Regions from separate parts of the Paenibacillus sp. LS-5 genome, predicted to be linked through region 2. Evidence: predicted binding sites of a transcription regulator. Region 2 holds the regulator's gene; the other holds the start of a gene.
The links. Region 2 encodes NrdR, which represses ribonucleotide reductase genes. Its sites were predicted from a motif close to AACACNATATATNGTGTT; they were not measured.
Positions count from the first base shown of each region.

Region 1 (5,732 bases), on a different contig from region 2:
CTTGCTGTCGCGCTGGTGTGCGGGAATTCCACTGTTTTTTTGCCTGCTTTTAGCGAGCAGGGTCGCATCTTATGTGCTGCGCAGATGGAACAGGCCATAGGTCACGGCAGATACTGCAATCTGCGGCTCATACTGCCAGGTGGTCTCCTTACGCCGGCGGTTGTACTGCTCAAGGATCGCCAGCCGTTTCTCTTCATCCAGCTCCTTGAGCAGCTCCTCGTAATAGATATCCACTATGCTTAGTTCCAACTGCAGCCGTTCACGTGCTTCTTCGGCCCAGGTGTAATCCAGCAGCGCCAGCTTTGAAGTCAGATAACCCTCCAGCCGGTCTGCCCCAGCAGCAATGTTCAGCTCAGATGGTTGAATGTGAATATTCTCCGGCAAACGCGGCGTTAATTCACGTGATCCCAGCTTGGCCTCGAAGTCAGGGACAATAAGCCCCGAGGTGAGCGAGACACCAATGAAATGCAGTTCCTCGCGCTTCAGATCACAGCTCATCTCCACCTTGTAGCAGACGGCAAGCCACGGTTCATAGGCAGCCGAGAGCAAGGTTAAGCGCTGCCTGCCACCGGGATCCTCGAACAGCTGCAGGCATTTGCCTTCCTCCCGGGCAGCTGACCAGATCTGTCCCAGGCGCTTGCTGCCGTAGGTGACGTCCTCGCGCCTGATCATCCCCGGGCCGATCCGGGGGAGCGGCGGAACGAACCCGAAGAAGCGGGAAAGGATGCTGTCCTGCGGATCAGCTGTACCCCCCGGCGGTGCTCCAGCCGCCGGGCCGATCCCTGAGCCGGCGCTTAGCTCCGCGCCGGCTTCTATCCCGGCCGCGCCCGCTCCGGCCGGCAGTCCCGCCGCGGCTGTGCGGTCTCCCGCTCCGCGCGGCTGTCTTACTGGCGGTGCTGCCTGCGCGGCTGCCGCCAGATGATCGTACTTCTCCGGATCGAAGACGAAAGTGAACGACAGCGTTTCCGGGGGGGCGCCCGTCCGCTCGACGAACCCCCAATAATAAGGCCGCTCCGTGAGCATGCGGTCCGCGCGAGGTGAGAGCTTCACCGTCACATGCAGGGGTGACACTTCGATCATCGAGCACTCTGTAGCCTCCAGATAATCCATGACTTGCTTGCGCACTTCCTGTGGCGTGAGTGTCATGCCCCGGCCTCGCTTTCGCCTTGAACCCCATGGGTCAGCTCGCTCAGCGATTCACCGATATGGTCCAGCCCGCTGCGCAGCTCCTCGTCGCTGCGGGCTTCGAGCATGATCTTATACAGGCTTTTTTCCAGTGATTCCTTCTTCTCGAAGCGTTCCAGAATGACGTCCAGTCCTCCGATGACCATCTCGAACATATTGATCTTCTCATGCAGCAGATGGAGAATATGCTCCTCAATGGTGCCTTCAGTTGAAAGATTGTAGATCACCACATCATTCTCCTGCCCCAGCCGGTGCACCCGGCCAATCCGCTGCTCCACCCGCATCGGGTTCCAGGGCAGATCGAAATTGATCATATGGTGGCAGAACTGCAGGTTGATGCCCTCGCCGCCGGCTTCGGTGGCAATCATCACCTGGGCGCGGCCGCGGAATAAGTCCATCATCCAGTCTTTTTTGCCCCGGTTCATGCCGCCGGAGTAAGTTACACACTGGAGACCGTGATCCCGGAAGTATTGAAGCAGGTACTCCTGAGTAGCCCGGTATTCAGTGAAGACGATCACCTTCTCGTTCATTTCCCGGATCAGCTCCATGGTTTTCTCCGCTTTTGTATTCGTTTTGACGGTGCGGAGGATCTGGAGCAGCTCCATCATCCGCTCGCGTTTTGGCGAGTCGGCCGGGAGCTTCTTGATCAGGTTGACCAGGGTTATAAAAACAGCATCCCGGCTGCTGCACACCTCGCGCTGCAGAGTAACCAGAGAGAGCATGCTGCTGAGATTGCCGCCCGATTCCTGATACTGGTCTTTGACAAAGGCCGTAACTCCGTCATATAATACTTTTTCCTCCGGTGAGAGCGTGAGCGGTATATTCTTTACTTTTCGCTTCGTGAAAGTCACCGGGCCTTCGCCGCGGCGGTTGCGGATCATGACTTTGGATAGCTCGCCCCGCAGTTGAACCTCGTTCTTCGGCTGGCGCTTGTCTACCACGAAATTGGTGGCAAAATCCCCCTGATTACCAAGCTGGCCCGGCTTTAGCAGTGTGATCAGATTAAACAGCTCGCCGAGATCATTCTGCACCGGTGTGGCAGTGAGCAGAAGGCAGTATTTTTTGCGCAGCTGCTGGACGAAGAGATAATTGGTTGATTTCTTGTTCTTGAGTTTATGGGCTTCATCGATAATAAGCATGTCGTATTCTTGATTCAGCAACAGTTCCTTATGCGGGTCCCGCTTGGCGGTATCCATAGAGGCGACAACGATATGGTTGTCCCAGGAGTAGGTCTTTTTTTGGGCAATAGCAGATATACCGAATTTGGTATTCAACTCACGCACCCATTGAAGCACCAGTGAAGCTGGTACAAGAATGAGGACCTTGGTCACAAGTCCCCGAACAAGATATTCCTTCAGCACGAGCCCGGCTTCAATGGTCTTGCCAAGTCCGACCTCATCGGCGAGAATGGCGCGTCCGGACATTTGGAACAGTACTTTATGAGCGGTATCGAGCTGGTGGGGGAGAGGGGACAGACCGGACAGATGCTTCATGCACTGAAGCTCATCAAAGCTGGTTACAAGCCCTGATTTTTCACCTTGAATGGCTAACCGGGACAGCCTCCAATTTCCCCAAGGTCCGCCTTTCTCCAGCCTCGACTCCAGATCATCCAGCCAGTTCCGGTCGAATGACAGAGGGACAGGCAGCAGCGTTTCGTGGGCCAGATCCTTTTCGGGTAACGGGTTACGGAATAATTGCGTCATGTTGCAGCCTCCTCCGGCGCTTGGTTCATAGCGAAATGTGTAGCAGTAGTATGCTCTTAAAAGAGAGAATTCATAACCTGCTATTTTCGGTCCGATGCTGTAAAATAGCGAGCAAGCGGGAGTAAATGTGCCATCTTTTGCCGATATTTCGCTGAGAGGCTCCTATTTTCGAAAAAGACCTTCTACACAATATGTGGTATAGTTGAAAAGCTGATTGACACAATATATTGTTACAAATGCTTGAAAGTTTGATTAATCCGGGCGTTTTTCGGTTATTTTTTATTGACAAGGGAAAGTTTCTGCGTGCAAGTCTGGTGCAGTCCATCCGCCGAAGTTCGGGTTGAAATATAAGGATTTAATATGGTTCACGCTATACATCATCCTTATATTTCTCGCTGAAACGGATTCCGTCCCGTAAAAGGATGGCGAAGCCGTTTCCACTTGGAGAGTTTTACATATCACAATATCCGGGAGGTTTTTCTATTGAGTACAGTGGAACGCAAACAGCGTCTTGAAGGTCTGAGTGAAAAAATATTTTTGGACCGTTATGCCTGGAAGGATGCGGACAACAACAATGCCAAGGTAGGCGACGTTGTGCTCGTGCTGACCAAAGACGATCCGAAGTTCCCAACCAAGGAAGTCGGGGAGATTGTTGAACGTAGCGGCCGTGTGGTAACCGTAAAGACGCGTAGCGGCGAGCTTGTACAGTCGGATGTGGAAAAATTAACACTTAACATAGAGAAGACTCCTGAGGAAATGTGGGACCGGCTCGCTTCTGCCATGGCTTCGGTAGAGAAAACCCCGGAGCTTCAGGAAGAATGGACAGGCAAATTCCGTTCCATTCTGGATGACTGGAAGCTAGTTCCGGGCGGACGCATTGCCGCAGGTGCCGGGGCAAGTGAAGAACTGACCCTGTTCAACTGTTATGTCGTTCCTTCGCCAAAAGACAGCCGCGGGGGCATCATGCAGACGTTGTCTGAAATGACTGAGATCATGGCCCGTGGCGGCGGTGTAGGCATCAACCTGTCCTCGCTTCGTCCGCGTCGTGCTATCGTTAGAGGCGTTAATGGCTCGTCGAGCGGTTCTGTATCCTGGGGCGGACTGTTCAGCTACACCACTGGATTAATCGAACAGGGCGGAAGCCGCCGCGGCGCGCTAATGCTGATGATTAATGACTGGCACCCGGATGTGGTCGATTTCATCACCGTGAAGCAGACGATGGGCCAGGTGACCAACGCCAACCTGTCGGTATGTGTGAGCAACTCCTTTATGAAAGCAGTGAAGGAAGATCTGGACTGGGAGCTGGTATTCCCGGATACGACTGATCCGGATTACGATACTGTCTGGGACGGGGATCTGGATAAATGGAAGGCCGATGGCCGGGCCGTGATTCCTTACCGTACAGTCAAGGCGCGTGAGGTATGGCACACCATTATTGAATCGGCCTGGAAATCGGCGGAGCCGGGTGTCGTATTCATGGAATACTACAACCAGATGTCCAACAGCTGGTACTTCAATCCGATTATCTGCACCAATCCATGCGGTGAGCAAGGTCTGCCGGGCTGGGGTGTATGCAATCTGTCGGCCATCAACCTCTCCAAGTTCTATGATGCGGAGAATCATGATGTAGATTGGGCGGATCTGGCAACAACCACCCGCTATTCCGTACGTTTCCTGGACAATGTTATCGACAAAACGCCTTACCACTTCCCTGAGAATGAAGCGAACCAGAAGCTGGAACGCCGAGTAGGTCTGGGCACCATGGGTCTGGCCGAGCTGATGATCAAGCTGAACATCCGTTACGGAAGCCCGGAATCCCTGGAGTTCCTGGACAAGCTCTACGGTTTCATGGCACGCGAAGCGTACCTGGCCTCATCCGGTATTGCCGGTGAGAAGGGTTCCTTCCAGGCCTTTGATACAGAAAAATATCTGCTCAGCGGATTCATGAAGAATATCACCGAAACTTATCCGGAAGTCGGCGAATCCATCCGCAAGCACGGTATGCGCAATGTTACCGTGATTACTCAGGCGCCTACAGGCAGTACGGGTACCATGGTTGGCACATCGACGGGTATTGAGCCGTATTTCGCCTTCAAATATTTCCGTCAGAGCCGTCTGGGATACGACGAACAGTTCGTACCGATTGCCCAGGAATGGCTGGAAGCCCATCCGGGTGAAGACCTTCCGGACTACTTCGTAACTTCGATGGATCTGTCTGCGAAAGATCATATCCGCGTACAGGCCGCAATTCAGCGCTGGGTAGACAGTTCGATCTCTAAGACAGCGAACTGCCCGTCCGACTTCACCGTTGAGGAAACAGCAGAGCTGTATGAAATGGCCTTCGATCTGGGCTGCAAAGGCGTAACGATCTACCGTGACGGCAGCCGTGACGTACAGATTCTGGAAACGGCGAAGAAGGAAGACAAGAAGGAATCTCCAGTAACAGAAGCCGCAGCTCCGGCAGTGGAACAGGCAGCACAGGCAGTAACAGCCAGCGCAGTTGTAGCAGCATCGCCGGCACCGCAAGCCAGCACCGCAGGCAGTGGAGACAAACAATACAAAAAACGCCCGCAGGTTCTGCGCGGCGCTACCTATAAGATCAACACGCCATTCGGCATGGCGTATATCACTATCAACGACCTGGATGGCATTCCGGCCGAAATCTTCCTGAATGTCGGCAAAGCAGGCTCCGACGTCTTCGCTATGGCCGAAGCACTGGGCCGTGTCTGCTCGCTGTTCCTCCGTTACGGAGACCACGGCGAGAAGGTTGAGCTGCTGATCAAGCATCTCAAGGGCATCGGCGGCTCCGGTGCCATTGGCTTCGGCGCGAACCGCGTTGAATCC
Region 1 is NZ_JBWAVA010000006.1:216,756-222,487, forward strand. Features, by position in the region: gene AC0MA3_RS12205 (YqhG family protein) at 70-1,146, opposite strand; gene AC0MA3_RS12210 (DEAD/DEAH box helicase) at 1,143-2,888, opposite strand; gene AC0MA3_RS12215 (adenosylcobalamin-dependent ribonucleoside-diphosphate reductase) at 3,372-5,732, shown strand, end outside.
Region 1: the regulator NrdR is predicted to act here: its motif matches at 3,105-3,122, upstream of AC0MA3_RS12215 (adenosylcobalamin-dependent ribonucleoside-diphosphate reductase).

Region 2 (5,732 bases):
CATTGCTGCTGCTGGCGTTTGCCTTGAGTCTGGACGGTTTTGGTGTTGGTATTACATATGGGCTGCGTAAAATGAAAATACCGCTGCTCTCGATCCTGATCATCTCGTTGTGCTCGGGTATCGTCATTGGTATCTCCATGCAGGTCGGTGTGCTGCTGGCCAAGGTGGTCTCTCCTCATGCCGCATCCAGTATTGGAGCGGTTATTCTCGTCTTGATGGGCTGCTGGTCCTTATTCCAGATGCTGACGCAGAAGGAGAACAGCCATAATGAAGAAGCTGCTGGCGGGAAGGCCGATGGGGAGGCCAGACGGGAGACGGCTGCTGCTCTTGCCGGGAACAATGAACTTGCGTATTCTTTTGAAACAGTAGACGAACAACCGCCGAGATCTGCGGTCTTCTCGCTGGAGCTGCGGCATCTGGGTGTAGTGATCCAGATTCTTCGTACACCTTCTTCAGCCGATATGGACGCTTCGGGCAGTATTTCTTCGATGGAAGCGATGGTGCTTGGAATTGCATTGTCGCTGGATGCGTTCGGTGCGGGACTTGGAGCGGCATTGCTGGGATTCAGTCCCGTCTATACCTCACTGATGATTGCCCTGTTTAGCGGAACTTTTCTGCTGTTTGGAATGAAGACGGGATTGAAATTATCGGGAAGCTATTGGATGAGGCATGCAGCTGCATTGCCTGCGTTATTATTAATTGCAATGGGTATAATGAAGCTATTATGAGGTGAGTACATGATTATGGGCTTAACCGGGGGCATTGCCTCCGGAAAAAGCACCGTATCTGCAATCTTTGCGGATAAGGGGGCGCGGCTGATTGATGCCGATGTCATTGCCAGAGAGGTAATGCTGCCGGGGTCTCCCGTTCTGGACGCAGCCGTGAACAAGTTTGGAGTAGAAATTCTGCTGCCGGATGGGACGCTTAACCGGGCTAAGCTGGGAGAGATTGTTTTCCACGATCCTGAGGCTCTGCAGAACCTGAATGATCTTACACATCCGGCGATACGCCTGGAGATTAAGAACCGCATGTATACCTTGGAGCAGGAAGACCCCCGGCGATTGGTCATCGTGGATATTCCGCTATTGTATGAATCCCGCCTGGACAATCTTTTTCAACACATCATCGTGGTCTACGTTCCCCGTGAGCTTCAGCTGTTCAGACTGATGGAACGCAATCAGTTAACCCTGGAGCAGGCGGAAGTCAGATTAGGTGCCCAGATGGACATTGAACAGAAGCGCAGGAAGGCTACCTATGTCATCGACAACAGTGGAGAACTGGAAGATACAAGGCAGCAGGTTGCTGTTTTATGGGACAGGCTGGGGCTGTCATGAAATGGTTGCGTAAAAAAAGAGTGCTGCTCCTGCTGTTTATAGGTTTTACAGCCATTCTATTCTTGAGTACGAACTGGATGTCCTTGTTTTATCCCATTTACTATAAAAATGAGATCCGTACGCATAGCGTTACTTATGAGATGGATCCATTCCTTGTGGCAGCCATCATTCGGGTAGAGACAAATTACAAAACAGGCCGGGAGTCCAAAAAAGGGGCTATAGGGCTCATGCAGCTGATGCCTGATACCGCCAAATGGGCACTCGAAAAGGCCAAGCTTCCGGATGTATCACTGGATAGGCTTAAGGAAGAACCATCGGCTAACATTGAGCTGGGCACCTGGTATCTGTCTTCACTATCCCGGCAGTTCGACGGCAACCGTATAGCGGTTATTGCGGCCTACAATGCGGGTCCCGGCAAGGTCAAGCGCTGGATGGATGAAGGGGAGTGGGACGGCAGCGAAGCCGCTGTGAAGGATATTCCGATTGGTGAGACCCGCCATTATGTGCAGCGTGTTATTTATTATTACGAACAGTATACAGAGATCTATAATGAGTTCTAGGCTGCGAGGAGTAATGAATAGTCATTAAGCCCCTGAATTATGTAAAAAGAAGTATTACACGACCCGAAAGTCGAATAATACTTCTTGGCAAACTTAGGAGACATGTTTATTTGAACTGACCTGCCAGTGATTGTTCAGCCAGGGTTACAAGACGTTTTGTGATGTAACCACCGATCGAACCATTTTCGTAAGAAGTTTTATTGCCTTGGTACCCGTCTGGGGAGAGGGTGATACCGAGTTCTTGGGCAACTTCGTATTTCAGTTGATCCAAGGCACCGCGTGCATTTGGAGCTACCAGGTTATTGGAGCTGTTATTTTGGCTCATTACTGTTCACCTCCTATCGGTTGGTAACAGTATTATGTGCTGGACTTGCCATCTTCATAACAACAAATAAACGGTGTTTTATGGAAATTAGAATGAGCGCTTCAGAGCCGATTCTTTGCCGGACCGGGGCGTTACACCTATTGCAAAAGGAAGTGATTAAGCTTATGAAATGTCCTTACTGTGATCACACGAATACCAAAGTGCTGGACTCACGCCCGGCCAACGAAAATAAGTCAATCCGTCGCAGGCGGGAATGTGAATCATGCAGTCGGCGGTTCACCACATTTGAGATGATCGAAGAGACACCGCTGATTGTAATCAAAAAAGGCGGCAGCCGCGAGGAATTCAGCCGCGACAAAATCCTGCGAGGCCTGATCCGCGCCTGTGAGAAACGTCCTGTCTCCGTTGAGCGCCTCGAGGTCATCGTCTCCGAGGTCGAGAAGTCGCTGCGGGGGATCGCCCTGGCTGAAGTGGAGAGCCGCCAGATCGGTGAGCTCGTCATGGAGCAGCTCTATCCTGTAGATGAAGTCGCTTACGTCCGCTTCGCCTCCGTCTACCGCCAGTTCAAGGACATCAACATGTTCATGAAAGAGCTGAAAGGCCTGTTGTCCAAGAGTACCGGGGAGCTGGAGGGTTTGTAGTCCTTCTAAGTGAAAGTAATAAGCCGCTGACCTGCTGGCGGCTTATTACAAGGGTTAGCGTGGGGCGCCTCCAAGCTTTTTGAAAAAAGGTGTTGACACGGACCCTGAATTTTTATATTATATAGAAGTCGCCTACGAAACAAATCAGCTTCTAAGTGACATGAACATTACAAATAAAGTCAGTTTTTAGAATACATATTGTAGTTCTAAAACGTCTCATGGGGCCATAGCTCAGCTGGGAGAGCGCATCGCTGGCAGCGATGAGGTCAGGGGTTCGATCCCCCTTGGCTCCACCAATAATTTTTATACTTGGACTCTTAGCTCAGTTGGTAGAGCAGTAGACTCTTAATCTATTTGTCCAGGGTTCGAGCCCCTGAGAGTCCATCACAGTAAGAACGGCAGAGATGCCGTTCTTTTTATTGTTCAGGGGAGTAGGTGGATTAGGGGCAGTGAATGGAGTGGGGAACTACTGCCTAGCAAACGCTCGCCAAGTGTAAGTGACAGCACCAAATGCTGTCGACCACCAACCCACCAACCCACCAACCCACCAACCCACCAACCCACCAACCCCGGCCCCCCGCTTTTGGACTAACCAAGGCTTCCCGACTGTGCTCTCTTAACAATGGTACCGTAACGGACCCCATTGACTTTATCTTCTCAAATCGGCATGTTCAGCAGAGCTTACGGACCGTACCGCGCTTATTTACCTCGATCAGGCATGTTTCGCACGGAATATCAGCAAATAACTGCATCTGAGTCCGTAAGATAGACGAAATAGCCTTTTTGGTGGGAATAAAGGCACCTCGGTCCGTAACGATTCACTCAACTCCTCCACCATTACGATGGCAATAAGAATGTAGTCCGACCTAACCCCGACTCCTGATTAGTCAGCTCCACTGATCCACCCAGCCATACATTTTCTTACCCACCCCCTCACCTAGCTACACTTTCAGCTGATATGTACGATTGCGCTGCTGTCCGCCGCTTGCTATATCCAGTAGCTGCAGTTGGACCATTTCGTGTAGGATCCGTCTGGCATGTCTATCTGTGACTTTGAGATGCAACGCAAGTTCCAAGGGTGTGAACGCCCGGAGCAGACGTCTTGCGAAACGCAGAGACTCTGCTTGCAGCCAGGTTAACGAGGCAGACACATCTGTCGCAATAAATTTGCCTATAAAAGACAGCACCAGTTGCTGACATTGCTTTGGCTCTTCCACAATCGAAGGATAAGCGATGGGGAGGAAGGTCCAGCCATCCAGAGCCAGCAAGCAGTGCCTACGGCATAAATCCTTGAACCTTCGGACGTCCAGATCCCTGGCATGTGGACCATAGCCTTGGATTTCAATCCCGCCCTTCACACCCCCAGGCATATACGCCAAATCCAAATAACGGTATCCGTTATGAAAGTCGCGTACCTCCCATTCCGGAAACAGATGATCCAAATTTCCGATGGCCGGAAACCATATTGTGCGGAGAAACTCAACTGTTCCGTGACCTAATCCTTTGCCAAGTAATTCTATACGCCTGTGGTTGTTCTCGTTCTCTATATTGCTTTTTATCCATTCCTCGTACTGCTGCTCAAATCGTGGCATCAATAATTCCTCCTTAAGTCATATACCAAAGTCTAATTTATCGCACAAAAAAACCGCCCACAACAACCCGTCCTGAAGTATTATTCAGGCAGGCATTGTATGAAAGCGGCGTGTGCTTCACAACCTATGTCTTTTATTATAACGCGGCCTATTGAGTGAACTCAATTCAACATTCCAAAGTGTAAGTATGAGTGGAGTTTATTAGTTAACGATTTTCAGTGGTACACTGTTGCGTTAGATAGAGGAACTGAGAAGCAAGGTTTCTCATTGTATCTGTAATGACCGCTATTTACTGCCGGCTTCCCATCTCAGATTCCAGTTATAATACTGATCCAATTCCTGGTGTCCGGCGAAATATTCTACGAGTCTCTCGACGCTGAGTGTCTCATCATTCAGATTACGAATCATAGCGATGGCACACATGCCCTTATTGTTGTTGTGCTCATCCAGCCGGACCTCGATCTCCGGACCGCCTTGCTGCTTGATGGTTACAATCGCATCTGCCTCCGACCAGTTCGTGATTCCCTCATAGATGAAGGCAAAGATAACAATGCGGCTAATTTCGGAAAGATAATGGCCATTAATCCTCAGATTCTCGCCGGTAGCTATGGAGCCGGTGCGGTCATCCCCGTCAAGGGAGATATAAGGCGGCCTGTTCAAGCTTCCGAAGGATTCACCGAGTGCTTGGACAGAGCCCTTGATGCCATTTTTCAGTTCAAACAGACAACCAAGGTCAAGGTCAACGCCTTTACTTCCGAACCAGCCCGAAGATTTTTTTTGATACCAGTTAAGATTGATCAGTATCTCGCCCAGGGAATCAGTCCCTTTCTGGAGATTGATCTTCTCCCCGCGTTTCTTAAGGAGGATGGTATTCAGATTTAATTGGGGTTCTGGAGGTAATGCTGGTGAAGAAGGGGGCAAATTGCCCGCTGCCTTAGGCCGTGACCGCAGTTCTGGGAGGACAAGTGGCGACTGCTGTGATTGAATTATTGGGCTGGCGGGTACAACCGAGGGCAGTATGTCATTGACCTCTATCCCATAGCTTTTGCATAAGGCAGCTAGACCTCCAGCATATCCCGAACCTACAGCGCTGAATTTCCATTCATTATGGTATCTATAGATCTCTCCCGTGACAATGGCGGTCTCTACAGAGAAACCTTTACCTAGGTTATAGCGGAGAAGTTCCGTTCCATCATCAGCGTTAATAATCCGTAAATACGCATCGTCCAGAAGCGAGAAGTTCTGCTGCCGCTTTTCAGCCTCATATATCGTTAGTGCAA
Region 2 is NZ_JBWAVA010000029.1:30,206-35,937, reverse strand. Features, by position in the region: gene AC0MA3_RS25675 (manganese efflux pump) at 1-728, shown strand, start outside; gene coaE (dephospho-CoA kinase) at 738-1,334, shown strand; gene AC0MA3_RS25665 (lytic transglycosylase domain-containing protein) at 1,331-1,894, shown strand; gene AC0MA3_RS25660 (alpha/beta-type small acid-soluble spore protein) at 2,001-2,219, opposite strand; gene nrdR (transcriptional regulator NrdR) at 2,384-2,860, shown strand; tRNA gene AC0MA3_RS25650 (tRNA-Ala) at 3,081-3,156, shown strand; tRNA gene AC0MA3_RS25645 (tRNA-Lys) at 3,172-3,244, shown strand; gene AC0MA3_RS25640 (transcriptional regulator) at 3,802-4,452, opposite strand; gene AC0MA3_RS25635 (TerD family protein) at 4,738-5,732, opposite strand, start outside.